Regions from separate parts of the Streptomyces sp. NPDC050743 genome, predicted to be linked through region 2. Evidence: riboswitches for the same ligand, from Rfam matches in the RefSeq annotation. Region 2 holds a riboswitch; the other holds the start of a gene.
What was found. Region 2 has a riboswitch for fluoride ahead of ACIBJF_RS21790 (inorganic diphosphatase). Riboswitches for the same ligand answer to the same signal wherever they lie in the genome.

Region 1: linked by a shared signal. The riboswitch ahead of ACIBJF_RS05960 (inorganic diphosphatase) and the one ahead of ACIBJF_RS21790 (inorganic diphosphatase) in region 2 are both predicted to bind fluoride.

Annotation. Positions count from the first base shown of each region.
Region 1 is NZ_JBITGJ010000004.1:5,172-9,960, reverse strand. Features, by position in the region: gene ACIBJF_RS05975 (rhodanese-like domain-containing protein) at 1-76, shown strand, start outside; partial or broken gene ACIBJF_RS05970 (6-phosphofructokinase) at 165-336, opposite strand; gene ACIBJF_RS05965 (phosphatase PAP2 family protein) at 604-1,056, opposite strand; gene ACIBJF_RS05960 (inorganic diphosphatase) at 1,275-1,754, opposite strand; fluoride riboswitch at 1,785-1,850, opposite strand; gene ACIBJF_RS05955 (dynamin family protein) at 2,021-2,764, shown strand; gene ACIBJF_RS05950 (helix-turn-helix domain-containing protein) at 2,815-3,927, shown strand; gene ACIBJF_RS05945 (hypothetical protein) at 3,931-4,789, shown strand, end outside.
Region 2 is NZ_JBITGJ010000021.1:126,219-131,007, forward strand. Features, by position in the region: partial or broken gene ACIBJF_RS21780 (fluoride efflux transporter CrcB) at 1-134, shown strand, start outside; gene ACIBJF_RS21785 (MFS transporter) at 131-1,351, shown strand; fluoride riboswitch at 1,542-1,607, shown strand; gene ACIBJF_RS21790 (inorganic diphosphatase) at 1,638-2,117, shown strand; gene ACIBJF_RS21795 (ZIP family metal transporter) at 2,356-3,183, shown strand; gene ACIBJF_RS21800 (ArsR/SmtB family transcription factor) at 3,259-3,603, opposite strand; gene ACIBJF_RS21805 (cation diffusion facilitator family transporter) at 3,693-4,778, shown strand.

The sequences.
Region 1 (4,789 bases), on a different contig from region 2:
GCTCGCCAAGCTCCCCTACAACCGGCCCCGCAAGGCCGACCTCGACGCGACACTGGCACGCCTGCGCGCCAACTGAACCCGGTGCCGCGATTCGCACGACACCGCCCGCTCCCGACATGCCCTGCGGCGGCCTCCGCCGTGCCCGTACCCCGGGGCACGGCCGGCCGCAGCCGGGAGATGCCCATGAGACCGAAGCGTGTCGCGAGCCGCCGGTCGTACGCTCTCGGCGTGCCGCCACGCTGGACGTGACCGAGAACCGTCGTGGCGGCCAGCCTTCCCGGTACGGTGCTCCACCTGCCGGGCCAACCAGTCACCGATCCCGTACAGGCGCACGTGCAGCGGCTCGAGCCATCCTCGACGGCGACCTCGCCAAGCGGCGCATGGTGGCGGGATACACCCGCCCCGGCCCCGACGGCGCCCCGGTCCTGGTCGGTGCGGTCGCCCTGGACTCCCCCCGCACCCTGATCGACTACCACGACCGGATCGGCCACCCCCCTGGGCACCGTGTCGACGCGGCGCCGAGCCGCCTGAGGCGTGACACCCCAGGACGCCGCCTCCCACCAGGCGCCGTTGGCACCCCTTTCCCCCGGGGGTGCCAACGGCTCATCCTCCGCACTGGACCGACTCTGAACCGCCGCACGGGCGCGCCATCTCCGAGGCGGCCAGCCAGCCGTAGCCGAACAGCCAACCGCCGACCACGTCCGAAGGCCAGTGAACGCGCAGTGCCACGCGGCTGAGGCCAACGAGCGCGGCCACGGCACCGGCGGTATCCGGCCCAGCCCCTGCTGCAAGTCCGGTCGCCAGCAGGGCCGTCGCGGTGTGCCGGGAGGGAAAACTTGCTCCCTGGCAGTGCGACAGCCACTCCTCCGCCGGTGGCCTGGGTCGGTTGACGGCGCGGCAGAGGGCTGTGCGCGCCGCGTCGCCGGCCGCCAGAACCAACAGGGGCCAGCAGCGGTCAAGTACGGGAGCAGCGGTCGGCTCACGAGTCAAACATCGTGCGGCCACCGCGGTGTATGCCACCGGACGCGAGCCCAGCGCCGTCACAGCCACCCACATACATCTGCCCGTACCTGTCCTCGGCGCCGGGAGGACCGCGCACCGGTCGAAGAAAGCGAGTGGCTGTTCATGTCGAGTCGCTAGAGACAGGAGGACTGCGCCCAAGAGCCCGATGGCTGCTCGGCTTACCGAGCGGCTGCTGTCGGCAATGCCGAGCTGTGAGCGAGACCTGTTGACAGCAATTCCCGAACTGCACGGGGCGAGTCGGCGTCGCACGCTCATTCGAGGCATCCCGTGAGCCGCTCGTAGGCGTGATGAGCGTCGCTGATCAGGTGCTCAGCCTCGGCGCGAGTGCCGCAGTCGGTTACCTCGCTGGCAGCCTGGCGTTGCAGGCGTGCCAGGACGGCGGCCCAGGCGTCGCCTTCGGCGTGCCAGCGGGGCAGGTCGTCGGTGTCCACGAGGTCGATGAAGGAAGGATCTTCGGCAACGCACAGCAGCACCGGGGCAGCGGGTGCGGTCTCGGCGCCGGCGCGGTGCAGGACGCCCAGCGGCCAGGCCGGCACGGTGGCGCCGGCCAGGGCGGGTTCGGGCATCAGCACCAGGGCGTCCAGGGGCAGCCCGTCGGCGTCGAGGGTGTCGGGGACGCGTCCGTGTCCGACCGGCCAGCCGCCCGAGCTGAGGCAGCCGGAGGCGCCGTCGCCGGGCTTGCGGATGGTGGACGAAGCGGTGGAGTCGATGTCGACGGTGATCCGGGGCATGGGCCTGACCTCCTCAAATGCGGGCATGGTCAGCGGGTAGAGGCCATCAGCACCCCAGGGGTGCGGTTGGCGGCGAGCCCCATCGCCGGATACCAGCAGTCTCCTGGCGCGCGGCCGGCGCGGCAACCAGCCGGTGGACGGACTCCTTTGCGGCCTGCCGGTCCGCTTCGTACCGTGGAGGTCACGAGGACGGTGGAGGGGCTCACCGCCAACCGCGGGCCGCGACCGGCTCGCCAACGGTCCCTGCCTGACGGCTGGAGACCACGATGACCTCATCGCCTTCCGGAACGGCGTTCACCGCATCCTGTTCCGCTGGATCGGCCTCAACCGGTACGCGTCTGTGGTCGGCCCCGTCCCGGCTGGAAGCGGCCGGGATCTCGGCGTCCGAAGACCGGCGGGTACTGGCTGCAGTGGGCGAACAGCCGGCTGCGGACCGGTTCCGGGTGCTGGTGGTCGGGGAGGCCAAGCGCGGCAAGAGCACGCTGGTCAACGCGTTGCTGGGGCGGCAGGTGCTGCCCACCGGCGTGGTGCCGGTGACCGCCTTGCCGACCTCCGTGCGGGCCGGAACGCCGGAAGGGGTGAGCGTGCGGTTCCGGGACGGCCGCAGGAAGTGGCATCCGCTTCAGGCCCTGCCCGGATTCGTCACGCAGCGCGCCAACCCGGGTAACCGGCTGGGTGTGGAGGATGTGGTCGTCCACCTCGACACACCACAGCTGGCAGCGGGCATCGAAGTGGTCGACACCCCCGGCACGGGCTCGGTGCACGAGCACAACACCGAGCAGGCCCGGGCCGCGCTGAAGACGATGGACGCGGCGCTGTTCGTCCTCAGCGCGGACCCGCCGGTCTCGGACCGCACCGAGCGAACCTCCGTCTCGGGCGGATCGTGTAGGCGAGTCCTTCACCTCGACCCAACAACGATCAACAGGCTTGTAGTTGGAGTGTCAGTGGCGCGTGATATCCCTGAGGGCGTGACACTCTGCGGATCATGCGCGGAATATTTTGAGGGATAAAAGCGTGTATCCTTGCTGGAGTTGAGACTCGCCAGGGATGGGGGTGGACCGTGAGTGATCAGAAGGAGTTGCTGGCGGATCCCGCCATGCTCGCCCTGGCGCGCGACTCTCGGGGGTGGACCCAGTCCGAGCTTGCCGAGCGGATGTCGCACGTGGAGGGCAGCCGCATCACACAGGGGTACGTAAGCCGGGCCGAAGCCGGACGGATCCCGGTCCGGGCCGATCGGGTGCTCCTGTTCGCCGCCGCGCTTCACTTCACCCCCGAGATGCTGTGCCAGGCTGCCGATACGGCCGGGGTGGGCATCGGGCTGATCCACCACCGCAAGCGGGCCTCGTTGGGAGCCCCCGCGCTGCGCCGAATCCATGCGACGCTGGCGCTCACCCGCCTCCAGGTCGAAGCGGTGACCCAGGCTGCAGCCCTTCGTCGTCCCCACCGGTTCAGGCCCATTGAGGTCAACGACTTCGACACTCCCGCGGACGCCGCGGAGACGGTACGCGAAGAGTGGAACGTTCCCGCCGGCCCCATCGACGACCTGGTCGCGCTGCTCGAAGACGCCGGCGCCCTGGTTGTAGTCCGAGATCTGGGGACCAGCGAACTCGACGCCGTGAGCCAGTGGCCGCACGGCCGGGCGCCGCTGGTGCTCCTCAACTCCAGTGCCCCTGGTGACCGTTCGCGCTTCAGCCTCGCTCACGAGCTGGGCCATCTGATCATGCACCGCGAACCGGGCGAGGGGCGCGCTCAGGAGACCCAAGCCGACCGGTTCGCCGCCGAGTTCCTCATGCCGCACGAGGTCATCCTGGGCGAGCTGAAGCCCGGCATCGACGTCGCCCGCCTCATGGATCTCAAAACCCGCTGGGGGGTCTCCATGGCCGCTCTCATCCGGCGGGCCGTGGACCTCGGCGTGATCAGCGAATGGCAATACCGCACCCTCATGGTCGAGTTGTCCGCGCTCGGCTACCGCACCAACGAACCAGTCGTCATCCGGCGCGAGACTCCGCGTCATATCGCTCACGCCGTCACCCGGCTTGAGGGACAGCACCACCTCAGCGTGACCGAGACCGCTCACCTGGCGGGCCTGGGTCGTGAGGAGTTCCACGAGATCTACTTGTGCGCTTCTTCTCCGTCCGGACGCAAGGACGTGCCGGACCCTTCTGCGAGGTGATTCATGAGCAACGCCCCCGATCCCAGGCGGCGACCGCCCGCCGTGAAGACGCTCGACCATACCGTGGCAGCGGTGCCGCTCCTGCAGGGACGCGTACTGCTACACGAACACGCCCAGTACACTCCCCGACCTCGCCCGGCCCTCGATGACGGCCTGAGCGGCGTGGTCATGACCGGCGCCAACGCCGACGCACGCGCCTTCCAGCTCCGCGCCGACGTCGGCTACCAGGGCACCCTACTGATCGACAGCGCCGTGTACACCACGTACACGGCAACGGCGGAGGAGCCGTTCATGGCACCTCCCGACGAACTGTTCGCCGCCGTGGACACCTCGCTGAACTTCCAGAAGGCGCGAGGGGCAACCGCAGCGCTGACACCCACCGGCTACATACCGCCGGCGAACTCCCGTGCCCTCAAGGCGGTAATGCGGGAAGCCAACCGGATCGAGCGAGCCGACACGCTGGTCTCCCTTCCGATCGATGTCACCTGGCTGAACCGGGAGAACATCGGCCAACTGATTGCGGTCTGCGCCAAGATCCGTCACCCGAAGGCAGTCATTCTCTTCCGCCAGTTCGACCCGCTGGAACAGGCGAAGGACATTCCGGCCAACCTGCGGCGGCTGGTCACCGAGGTCGAGCACATGTCGCTATTGCGCACAGACCTCGCAGCTCTCGACGTGATAGCGCACGGTGCCCTATGCGCGGGAATCGGCGTCCAGAGCTCGCTCCGTCACGCGATACCGCCCGAAGAGAAGGCCCAGATAGGCAAGCGCGGCGGCGGACCCACGTACCCGCACATCCTGATGCCGCAGTTGATGTGCTTCAAGGGCGCCGAGTTCTTGTCCAAGGTCTACGGCAATGCGG
Region 2 (4,789 bases):
GGGTCGTACGAGACGCCTCGTTCGGCGGAGGATGGGGCCGGGTTGTTCGCCGCCGCCGATGTCGTCGCCACCGTGGTGACCGGCTTGGGCGCGGCGTGCGTCGGGATGTCGTCGCGGAGGCGCTGTGGACATGAATCAGCCGGTGTCCGAAAAGCGGGAGACGGGCCAGCCGTCGGCGGGGATGGGGCCGTGGCGGTTCGTGGTCTGGTTCGGCACGGTCAGCCTGCTCGCGGACTTCGTGTACGAGGGCGCCCGCTCGGTCACCGGCCCGCTGCTCGCCTCGCTGGGAGCGTCCGCCCTCGTCGTCGGCATGGTCACCGGCGCCGGTGAGGCGGCGGCGCTGGGGTTGCGGCTGGTCTCGGGTCCGCTGGCCGACCGTACTCGCCGTTTCTGGGGGCTGGCGATCGCCGGGTACGCCCTGACGGTCGTCTCGGTGCCGCTGCTGGGTGTCGCGGGGGTGCTGTGGGCCGCGTGCACGCTGGTGATCGCCGAGCGGGTCGGCAAGGCCGTGCGCTCGCCCGCCAAGGACACGCTGCTCTCGCACGCCACCGCCGCCACCGGGCGGGGCCGCGGCTTCGCCGTCCACGAGGCGATGGACCAGATCGGCGCTCTCGTCGGCCCGCTGCTGGTGGCCGGGGTGCTCGCGCTGACCGGGAACGACTACGGCCCCGCGCTCGGTGTGCTCGCCGTCCCCGGCGTCGCCGTCCTGCTGCTTCTGTTCCGGCTGCGGGCCCGGATGCCGGACCCGGAAGCCTACGAACGCGAGGTGACGGCCGCGGCACCCACGACACCGCACGGGCCGGACGGGCGCCTGCCGAGGGCGTTCTGGACCTACGCCGGGTTCACGGCGGCCACCACCACCGGGTTCGCCACCTTCGGCGTGCTCTCCTACCACCTGGTCCAGCGCCATCTGCTGTCCGCCGCGTGGGTGCCGGTGCTGTACGCGGCGGCGATGGCCGTGGACGCGGTCGCGGCGCTGGCCACGGGCCGGCTGTACGACCGGCACGGCCCACGCGTGCTGATCGCCCTGCCCGTTCTCACGGCGGCCGTGGTGGCCCTGGCGTTCACCGACACGGTCGCCGTCGCGGTGGCCGGGTCGCTGGTGTGGGGCGCGGCCCTGGGCATCCAGGAGTCGACCCTGCGCGCGACGGTCGCGGACCTGGTGCCCAGCGGGCGGCGGGCGACCGCGTACGGCCTGTTCGCCGGCGTGGTCGGCGCGGCGAGTCTGGCCGGCGGCGCGCTCACGGGCGGCCTGTACGGCTACTCGATCCCCGTGCTGATCGCGGTGGTTGTCGCCGTCCAGGTGCTGGCCGCGGTGCTGCTGCTGGTCACCGGGACGAATCGCCGCTGAGGCAAAGGCGCGGCGGGCCCCTTCCCGTGGGACCGGTTCGGGAAGCGGTCGGTCATCTCCTCGCAGCGGCCGGTGAGTTGGTCGCTGGGAGCAGGGTCTCGACCGCCGTCGAGCAGCGACAGGCCGCTCTTGTCGCTCAGCCGCGTCGGATGGTGCTCTGTTGCCGCCCCGGCCGTCCGGCAGGAGACTGCTGGTATCCGGCGATGGGGCTCGCCGCCAACCGCACCGACGCGGTGCCGATGGCCTCTACCCGCTGACCACGCTCACGTCCGAGGAGGTCAGGGCCATGCCCCGGATCACCGTCGACATCGACGCCACCGCTTCCTCCACCATCCGCACGTCCGACGACGGCGCCTCCGGCCGCCTCACCTCCACGGGCTGGCCGGTCGGACACGGACGAGTTCCCGACACCCTCGACGACGACGGCCTGCCCCTGGACGCCCTGGTGCTGATGCCCGAACCCGCCCTGGCCGGCACCACCGTGCCCGCCTGGCCGCTGGGCGTCCTGCACCGCATCGGTGCGCAGTCCGCGCCCGCCGCCCCGGTGCTGCTGTGCGTGGCCGAGGATCCTTCCTTCATCGACCTCGTCGACACCGACGACCTGCCCCGCTGGCACGCGGAGGCCGACGCCTGGGCCGCGGTTCTGGCGCGCCTGCAGCGCCGGGCCGCCGGCCAGGTCACCTACTGCGGCACCCGCACCGAGGCCGAGCATCTGGTCAGCGACGCCCATCACGCCTACGAGCGGCTCACGGGATGCCTCGATTGACGGCTCACGGAACACCCGCCGCGTAGGCGATCGCGTCCGTCGGCCGGCCCGGAGCGCGGCGACGGCTCGCCGAAGTCGCCCTGTTGCGCGGACACAGACCGGCAACGGGTCCGTCAAGATTCACCCAAGCGCTGCACAGGAAACCCTTAGGTGAGGCTCACCTAACCTATGCTCACGTGGTCCCCAGGCAGCCCGCCCCCACCAGGCCGCCACCAGAGCACGACCCGGAGTTCTCCCCATGTCCAGCGCCAACATCGCCCTGCTCGGCGCCATCGCGGGCTTCACCATCTACCTCGGCCTCCCGCTCGGCCGGCTGCGCACACCGACGCCCCGCCTCAGGGCCGGGCTGAACGCCGTCGCCATCGGCATCCTCGTCTTCCTCGTCTGGGACGTCCTCACCCACGCCTGGGAACCGGTCGACGAAGCGCTGAGCGACCACCACTGGGCGACGGTCGCCTCCGGCGGACTCGTCCTCGCCGCCGGACTCGCGGTCGGCCTCGCCGGACTCGTGTACTACGACGCCTGGACCGCCCGCCGCCGAGCCGCCGCCGGGCGTCCCGCCGGTCCCGGCGCCGCCGTGGCGACGGAGCTGGCGCCGAAGGCCCGCAGCCAGGCGGCCTCCCTCGCCCTGATGATCGCGACCGGCATCGGCCTGCACAACTTCGCCGAGGGCCTGGCCATCGGCAACTCCGCCGCCAAGGGCGAACTCTCCCTCGCCGTGCTGCTCATCATCGGCTTCGGCCTGCACAACGCCACCGAGGGCTTCGGCATCGTCGCCCCGCTCGCCGCCGAGGGCGAACGCCCCTCCTGGGCCGCCCTCTTCCGGCTCGGCCTGATCGGCGGCGGACCCACCTTCCTCGGCACCCTCGTCGGTCAGCACCTCGTCAACGACACGCTCTCCATCGCGTTCCTGGGTCTGGCCGCCGGCTCCATCCTCTACGTGGTCATCGAACTCCTCGCGGTGGCCCGCAAGGCCAACCTGAAGACGCTCACCACCTGGTGCGTCCTCCTCGGTCTGCTCCTCGGCTTCGCCACGGACGCGGTGGTGACCGCGGCCGGAGCCTGAGCGCTCCCCGCCCCTCCGGCGGCCGTCGGACCGCGCCCTCGGCTTCCATGGCCGGTGCGCCTTCCTGGCGGGGTGTCAGTCGTGCGGCGGCAGGTGGCCGATCTGGTGGTCGGCGATGCTCAGCGCCTCGTCGACCAGGCGGCGCAGATGTCCGTGCCGCAGGGCGTACACGACCCGGCGCCCCTCCTTCCGGGTGGTCACGAGCCCGGCCAGGCGCAGCCGGGCCAGATGCTGGCTGACCGACGTCCGGGTGGCGTCGGTCGCCCCGGTCAACGTCGTGACGTCGGCCTCCCCCTCGCCGAGCCGCCGCAGCAGAGCCAGCCGGGTGCGGTCGGCGAGCAGGCCGAGTACCTCCACGGCGACCGCGAGGCGTTCGCCCTCGTCTGTCTGTTGCGAGGGGTGTGCACCTGATAGATGCATGCGTGCGTTCATACGCACATAATGAGGGGGCAGCAGTACCGGCGTCCACCTTCGGCCGCCCGCCCGCCGTCGTCCGCGAAAGGCGCACCGTGAACGAGCAGTCCCACACCCACGAGCCGCACGGGCACCACCACGATGGTCACGGTCACGTCCACGGCCATGACCGCCCGCACGGAGGCGGGCGTTGGCCGAAGGTGCGCCACCAGCTCGCTCACCTGGTCACTCCGCACAGCCACGAGGCGCTGGACAAGATCGACTCCGCGATGGAGACCTCCCGCGAGGGGATGCGTACGCTGTGGCTGTCGCTCGCCGTCCTCGGGGCGACCACCGTGGTCCAGGCGATGATCGTGGCGGTGTCCGGGTCGGTCGCGCTGCTGGGCGACACCATCCACAACGCGGCCGACGCGCTCACCGCCGTACCGCTCGGCATCGCGTTCGCCCTCGGGCGCCGGGCCGCCAACCGCCGTTACACCTACGGATACGGCCGCGCCGAGGACCTGGCCGGCATCGCCATCGTGCTGACCATCGCGTCCTCCTCCGCGCTGGCCGCCTACGAGGCCGTCGACCGCCTGCTGCACCCTCGCGACGTCAGCCATCTGTGGGCCGTCGCCCTCGCCGCGCTGGCCGGCTTCATCGGCAACGAATGGGTGGCCCGCTTCCGCATCCGCACCGGCCGCAAGATCGGCTCCGCCGCGCTGGTCGCCGACGGCCTGCACGCCCGCACCGACGGCTTCACCTCCCTGGCCGTCCTGCTCGGCGCCGGCGGCGCCGCCCTCGGCTTTCGCTGGGCCGACCCGGTCGTCGGGCTGCTGATCACCGCCGCGATCCTCATGGTGCTCAAGGACGCCGCCCGCGAGGTCTACCGGCGCCTGATGGACTCCGTCGACCCCGCCCTGGTCGACCGTGCCGAGCGGGCCCTGCGCACCGTCGAGGGCATCGAGCACGTCGGCTCGGTGCGGATGCGCTGGATCGGCCACTCCCTGCGCGCCGAGACCGACATCGTCGTCGACCCGCGGCTGAGCGTCGCCCGGGCCCACGCCATCGCGGTCGAAGCCGAACACGCCCTGATCCATGCGGTGCCCCGGCTGACCGCCGCCACCGTACACACCGATCCGCACCCCACCCCCGGCATCGGCGACCCGCACGCGGCCCTCAGCCACCACGCCGCCCGATGACCCCCTCCCGG